Regions from separate parts of the Nocardia lasii genome, predicted to be linked through region 2. Evidence: riboswitches for the same ligand, from Rfam matches in the RefSeq annotation. Region 2 holds a riboswitch; each other region holds the start of a gene.
The links. Region 2 has a riboswitch for S-adenosylmethionine ahead of ACFP3H_RS20565 (rhodanese-like domain-containing protein). Riboswitches for the same ligand answer to the same signal wherever they lie in the genome.

Region 1: it holds a riboswitch for S-adenosylmethionine, as region 2 does, so the genes downstream of both, ACFP3H_RS00885 (bifunctional o-acetylhomoserine/o-acetylserine sulfhydrylase) here and ACFP3H_RS20565 (rhodanese-like domain-containing protein) in region 2, are expected to answer to the same signal.
Region 3: it holds a riboswitch for S-adenosylmethionine, as region 2 does, so the genes downstream of both, ACFP3H_RS21080 (ABC transporter substrate-binding protein) here and ACFP3H_RS20565 (rhodanese-like domain-containing protein) in region 2, are expected to answer to the same signal.

What each region holds. Positions count from the first base shown of each region.
Region 1 covers NZ_JBHSQN010000001.1:171,736-173,989, forward strand. Annotated here, with positions in the region: gene ACFP3H_RS00875 (MFS transporter) at 1-168, opposite strand, end outside; gene ACFP3H_RS00880 (TetR family transcriptional regulator) at 304-1,017, shown strand; SAM riboswitch class IV at 1,082-1,192, shown strand; gene ACFP3H_RS00885 (bifunctional o-acetylhomoserine/o-acetylserine sulfhydrylase) at 1,275-2,254, shown strand, end outside.
Region 2 covers NZ_JBHSQN010000014.1:8,278-10,531, reverse strand. Annotated here, with positions in the region: gene ACFP3H_RS20570 (O-succinylhomoserine sulfhydrylase) at 1-606, opposite strand, end outside; gene ACFP3H_RS20565 (rhodanese-like domain-containing protein) at 617-1,033, opposite strand; SAM riboswitch class IV at 1,051-1,169, opposite strand; gene ACFP3H_RS20560 (Rv0361 family membrane protein) at 1,215-1,673, opposite strand; gene ACFP3H_RS20555 (FAD-dependent oxidoreductase) at 1,853-2,254, shown strand, end outside.
Region 3 covers NZ_JBHSQN010000014.1:109,846-112,099, forward strand. Annotated here, with positions in the region: gene ACFP3H_RS21070 (MFS transporter) at 1-387, opposite strand, end outside; gene ACFP3H_RS21075 (FMN-dependent NADH-azoreductase) at 365-991, opposite strand; SAM riboswitch class IV at 1,201-1,315, shown strand; gene ACFP3H_RS21080 (ABC transporter substrate-binding protein) at 1,336-2,254, shown strand, end outside.

The sequences.
Region 1 (2,254 bases), on a different contig from region 2:
GCCCTCGCTGATGCCCAGATCGCGCTGGGCGTAGGGCAGGGCGATGGTGATCACGGTGGCGTCGAGCACCACCATCAACTGCGCCGCCGAGAGCACGAGCAGCGCCCACCAGCGAGTCGAACTCTGTTGGGAATCACCATGTTTCGTTTCCAGCTCGGTGTCGGTCACCGGTACTCCTCATCCGTCGATCAGCGTCGACTCATCCTGGCACCGCAAGACAATTGGCGTCAAGAGAAAAATGTCTGACTGCGCCAATTGGCTGGTTGGGACAGACAAATCGGACGGGCCGGTAGACTGACCCGCATGCTGGACTCGACCCCTCCGATCAGCGCCGACCGGACCGCCGAACCGGCCCCCGCGGCGCCACTGGGCCTGCGCGAACGCAAGAAACTCCAGACCAGGGCGGCCATCGTCACGGTCGGCCTCGACCTGTGCGAATCCCAGGGCTTCGACGCGACGACGGTCGAGCAGATCGCCGCGGGCGCCGACGTGTCCCCGCGCACCGTGAACCGGTACTTCGCGCTCAAGGAAGACATCGTGCTCGCCCCGATCGACGACTTCGGGACCTCGGTCGCCGAGGCGCTGCGCGGGTGGCCGCCGGGCAACGACCTGCAGGCCCTGTGCGGGGCCTACCTCGAGACGATCCAGGCCGAGGCGGGCGCCGACGGGGTGCGCTTCCTACGCCAGTTCCTGCAGATGCAGCGGATCATGCGCGCGAGTCAGGCGGTGAACGCGCGCGCGCTGGAATACGCCGAGAAGAAGAACGTGGCGGTGTGCGCGCAACTCGCCGAGCGCCTCGGCACCACGCCCGACGATTTCATGGTCAAGCTGGTGGCCGGGATCTGGCAGATGATGTGCCACATCTCGATGGCCGACACCGAGGCCGCGCTGGCCGAGGCGACCCCCGAAGCCGCCGTGCGAACGACCCGGCACGCGGTGCTGCGCGCCTATCACGGCCTGCGCCACGCCTGCGGCGCACCGGTGGACGACACACCCGGATTCGGCCTCGACGAGTGATCTCGGCGAGAAAATCCGGGGGAAGTTTCCGCGCGCGGGGAATGTCCGGTTAACATGACGGCAAGGTCATGAGTACCAGCGCCAAGCCCCGGCTCGCTGGTCGGCAACCCTCCAGCTGCGGTGGGGTGCTCCGGGTGATGACCGGGCTCTCGAAAGTCGAGAGCAAGCGCGCCCCGCAGGAGGACCCCATGTGTTGTTGTTCGTCGATCCGACCCATCTGACGAAATACCCCCGACGCACAAAACTGGAGTACTGACATGTCCGACTCTGTCCTGCCCGAGAACTGGTCCTTCGAGACCAAGCAGGTCCACGCCGGCCAGTCCCCCGACGCGAGCACCAACGCGCGGGCACTGCCGATCTACCAGACGACGTCCTATGTCTTCCGCGACACCGATCACGCCGCCGCGCTGTTCGGTCTCGCCGAGCCGGGCAACATCTACACCCGCATCATGAACCCCACCCAGGACGCGGTCGAGCAGCGGGTCGCCGCGCTCGAGGGCGGCGTCGCGGCGCTGCTGCTGGCCTCGGGCCAGGCCGCCGAGACCTACGCGATCCTGAACCTGGCCAGTGCGGGCGACCACATCGTGTCCAGCCCGCACCTCTACGGCGGCACCTACAACCTGTTCCACTACTCGCTGCCCAAGCTCGGCATCGAGGTCTCCTTCGTCGAGGATCCCGACGATCTGGCGCAGTGGCAGGCCGCCATCCGCCCGAACACCAAGGCGTTTTTCGGCGAGACCATCGCCAACCCGAGCAGCGCGGTGTTCGACATCCCCGGCGTGGCCGGTGTCGCGCACGAGAACGGCCTCCCGCTCATCGTCGACAACACCGTCGCCACCCCCTACCTGATCCAGCCGCTGGCCCACGGCGCCGACATCGTCGTGCACTCGGCCACCAAGTACCTCGGCGGCCACGGTGCGGCCGTGGCCGGGGTGATCGTCGACGGCGGCACCTTCGACTGGACCGTGCGCGACGCCGACGGCAAGCCCCGCTTCCCCGGTTTCACCGAGCCCGACCCCAGCTACAACGGGGTGGTGTTCGCCGATCTCGGCGCGCCCGCGTTCGCGCTCAAGGCCCGCGTGCAGCTGCTGCGCGACCTCGGCGCGGCCGTCTCGCCGTTCAACGCGTTCCTCATCGCCCAGGGCATCGAGACCCTGAGCCTGCGGGTGGAACGCCACGTCAGCAATGCCGAGGCCGTGGCGAAGTTCGTGGCCGAGCAGCCCGGCGTCGACGCGGT
Region 2 (2,254 bases):
GCGTTGCAGCAGCGGGGTGGCGAAGACGTTGTCCAGCACCACTTTCGCGCCCGCGGCGTGAGCCAGCTCGGAGACCTTGCGGACGTCGACGAGGGTCTGCATGGGGTTGGCGGGGGTTTCGAAGAAGACCGCCTTGGTGGGCACGGACAGGGCCTGCTCCCACTGCTCGAGGTCGTCACCGTCGACGAAGACGGTTTCGATGCCCCAGCGCGGCAGGATCTCGTTGCACACCACGAAGCACGAACCGAACAGGCTGCGCGCGGCGACGAGCCGGTCGCCCGCCTGCAGCAGCGCGCCCAGCGCGGTGAACACCGCGGACATGCCGGAGGCGGTGGCGAAAGCGGCCTCGGCGCCGTCGAGCAGGCGGATGCGCTCCTCGAACATGGCGACGGTGGGATTGCCGTAGCGGGAGTAGACGAAGTGCTCGACCTCGCCGGTGAAGGAGGCTTCGGCGGCCTCGGCGCTCTCGTAGACGAAACCCGAGGTCAGGTACAGCGCCTCGGAGGTCTCCTCGAAGCCGGAACGGCGCAGCCCGCCGCGCACGCCGAGCGTGGCGGGGCCGACGCCCTCGGGCAGTGGCTTGTCGAACGAACCACCGGTGATCATGCTTTTCTCCTTATGCCTGACGCCACGGCAGGCCGACCGCGCGCCAGCCCACGCTGCCACGCCGACCGAACGCGTCGGGGCCACCCTCGAAACCGTCGAGCACGTTGTAGGACGGGGCGAAACCGGCGGCGGTCGCCACGGTCGCGGCGCCGATGGAGCGCTGACCGGAGCGACACAGGAACACCACGGGGGCGTCGTCGGGGCGGCCCGCCAGGGCCCGCTCGAGCTGCGCGTCGAAGGCGGGATTGCGGGTGCCGGTGCCGTCGACCCATTCGATGAAATGGGCGGGGCGGTCGATCGAGCTGGTGTCGGGGATGCCGATGGCGGCCCACTCGCCCTCGGTGCGCACGTCGACCAGCACGGCGCCGGGGTGCTCGGTGAGCAGCTCCCACGCCTTCTCAGGGGTGATATCGCCGGCGTATGTCATGTCGATCCTCCTGCGTGAACCCGCTCTTGCCGTGCCGGAACTCCGGAACACACGGCCAGGTCGTCACCCGGAGCACCCCACCGCGGAGGAGGGTTGCCGACCAGCGAGCCGGGGCTTGTCGCTGGCACTCATGACCTTGCGATCTGAGATTGCCTCGCCACCGGTCACCGTGTCAAACGATTCAGAAATCGCAGACCAGCCACGCGCCGTCGACCCTGGTCAGTTTCCAGGTGTCGGTGGTGTCGGTGCCGTTGACGTCGATGGTGGCGTCGATTTTGGCGCGGTCGCCGTTGACGGTGGCGTCGGTGAAGCCCCTGCCGTCGATCGTGACGGTGGATTTCGGGCCGCCGAGGCGCTCGGCGAGGCCGGATTTCTCCTCGTCGAAGCCGGGGCAGGCGACGCCGGTGGGCGGACGCAGGTCGCTGCGGGAGCGGGCGTCGATATAGTTGGTGACGGCGGCCGCGAGTCGGTCGGCCTCTGTGACATTTTTCTCAGCGGGGGCGAGCAGTCCGCCCGCCACGATGCCGATGAGCACCAGGATCGCCACCGCCGCGGCGGCGACGAACGGGACGATGGAACGCTTGTCGGTCTGATCCACCACGATGGGTTTGTCATCCGAACCTGTTTGCTCCTCGTTCATGCTGTAATCCTGACAGACCCGAGCGGGCAGCTCCGACCGCGCGCCGGGTAGCGACAACACCGCAGATAGAATCGCCAGGATTGCGGTGGATGGCAGCTGCCAGTAAGCCGGTGAGTCGACTTAGCCTAAGCTAAGTCGACGCCGTCAAATCAGTTCTCGACCAAAGGGTGCGCGTAAAGATGACCGAACAGAGTGCAGCGACTCGCCCGCTTCGCATCGCGATCGTGGGTGCGGGACCGGCCGGTATCTACGCCGCCGACGCGTTGATGAAGTCCGATGCCGACGTGAGCATCGACCTCTACGAGCGCATGCCCGCGCCCTTCGGTCTGATCCGCTACGGCGTCGCCCCCGATCACCCGCGCATCAAGGGCATCATCACCGCCCTGCACAAGGTCCTCGACAAGGACCAGGTGCGCCTGCTCGGCAACATCGACTACGGCACCGACATCACCCTCGACGATCTGCGTCAGTTCTACGACGCGGTCATCTTCTCCACCGGCGCCAACGCCGACCGCGCCCTCGGCATCCCCGGCATCGAACTCGACGGTTCCTACGGTGCCGCCGACTTCGTGTCCTGGTAC
Region 3 (2,254 bases), 100 kb from region 2:
GAACGCGGCGGGCGCGAAGAAGGAAGCCGTCAGGCCCTGTACCACCCGCGCGGCGAGCCCGGCGCTCAGACTCGGCGCCGCGATCACCACAAGGGTGGACAAGGTTGTCGCCGCCAGGCCCCCGACGATCACCGGGCGACGACCCCACCGGTCCGAGAGCGGGCCGGTGACCAGGAACCCGGCGCCGTAGGCGAGCCCGAACGCAGTCGTTGTCCAGGTGGCCGCGGCGCGGGAGGTGCCCCACTCCGCGGCCAGATCGCCGAGCACCGGCAGCACCACGTAGAGCTGGCCGACGACGAGAATCCCTACGGCACAGATCGTCGCGACTGTTCTCCCCGTCGGCGCCCACCCCCGCTCCGCCGTCTCAGTAGTCGCCGGCGAGCTCACGCGCTCGCTCCTGCGCCGCGGCGAACCCGACCTGCGGGTCCTCGGTGAGCACGGTCGGCGCGAGCCGCAGTTCCGCGACGTCCTTCACGCCGACGAAGCGCAGCCAGTCGTGCACGTAGGGGGTGGCGTAGTCGCTGCCGAACTCGATCGGCACGCCCGGCTGGTGCACGCCCGCGGTGAACACGGTGACCGCGCGCTTGCCCTCGAGCAGGCCGCTGTAGCCGAGTTCGGGGTCGAAACCGAACGCCCAGCCGGGCTGGGTGACGATGTCGATGTACTGCTTGAGGATGTAGGGCAGCCCGTGGTTCCAGATCGGCAGGTTGAGCACGTAGAGGTCGGCGGCGGCGAACCGGTCGAACACCGCGCGCGCCCGCTCCCAGGCGGCGACCTGTTCGGGGGTCTGCTCGGAGCCGGTGAACACCGCCAGTTTGGCGGCGGCGGCGTGCGTGCCGAAGTCGGGTAGGCCCGCCTCGAACAGGTCGAGGGTGTCGACCGTCAGATCGTGATCCTTCGTCGCGAGCGCTTCGATGAAAGTCGTTGCGATAGAGCGGGATTGGCTGAGTTCGCCACGTGCGGAAGCATTGATGTGCAGCAGAGTGGTCATGGACTAGAAGTACCGATCGGGGCCGTCGACGACAATGATTTGTCGCATCCTGCGCCGATCACCGCACCCGCCGCGACCGCGTTCTTTTGTCTCGAGCTGATCCCAACGACGTACGCGCGGATTGTCGCAGCTAGCCCGGTATCCGACTGCCCCGCAACCACATCGGGTACCCGGGGCACTGCCGAATCCGCTGCTACATTTCGCCCCACGGTCACGAGTATCAGCAGTTTCGAGCCCCGGCTCGCTGATCGGCAACCCTCGCTTGCGGTGGGGTGCCCCGGGTGACGACCAGGCGATATCGATCAGGTATCGCAAGCGCTGTATCCAAGAAGGAAAAACCAGCAATGAGCAAGTTCTCTCTCGGCTCGCGCCGTCGTGTCAAGATCGTGGCGGGCGCGCTGGCCGCGCTCACCGTGGCGGCCGCGGTGGTCGGGTGCAGTGATTCCGGCAGTGGCGAATCCGCTGACGGCCCGGTGTATTTCGGTGTCTCGGGTCCGAAGACCGGGCCCTCGGCCGAGTACGGTCGCCTGTGGCAGCAGGGCTTCGATCTGGCCTTGGAGGAGGTCAACGCGGCCGGTGGCATCAACGGGCGCAAGGTCGAGCTGAAGTGGGAGGACTCCCAGTCCGACCCCAAGCAGACCGTCCCGATCGCCACCAAGTTCGTCGACGACAAGTCCATCATCGCCGAGCTGGGCGATTTCTCCTCGCCCGCCTCGATCGCGGCCTCGCCGATCTACAACCGCGGCAAGCTCGTCCAGTACGGCTTCACCAACTCCGCGGTGGACTTCACCAAGGGCGGCGAGTACTCGTGGAGCCCCTCGATCACCCTGGATGTGTTCCAGGAGCGCAATGCCGAGTGGGTGTCGAAGAAGGCCAAGAAGGTCTCGGTCGTCTACCTCGAAACCGACTGGGGCAAGCAGGCTTTCACCTTCTTCGAGAAGTTCGCCAAGGAGAAGGGCGTGGAGATCGTCTACTCCTCGCCGATCCTGCCCGACTCCACCGATGTGAAGCCGATCCTGATCAAGGGCCGCGAGGCCAACCCCGAGGCGTTCGTGCACCTGGGCTACGGCCCCGACGGCGCGCTGGTGGTCAAGCAGCTGCGTGACGTGGGCTTCTCCGGTCAGTTCTTCGGTGGCCAGAACACCCCGCAGTTCATCTCGCTGGCCGGTGCGGCTGCCGAGGGCGACATCGTCAACGGCATCTTCAGCCCCTCGGACCCCGACCCCAAGGTCCAGGACTTCGTCACCAAGTTCCGTAAGAAGT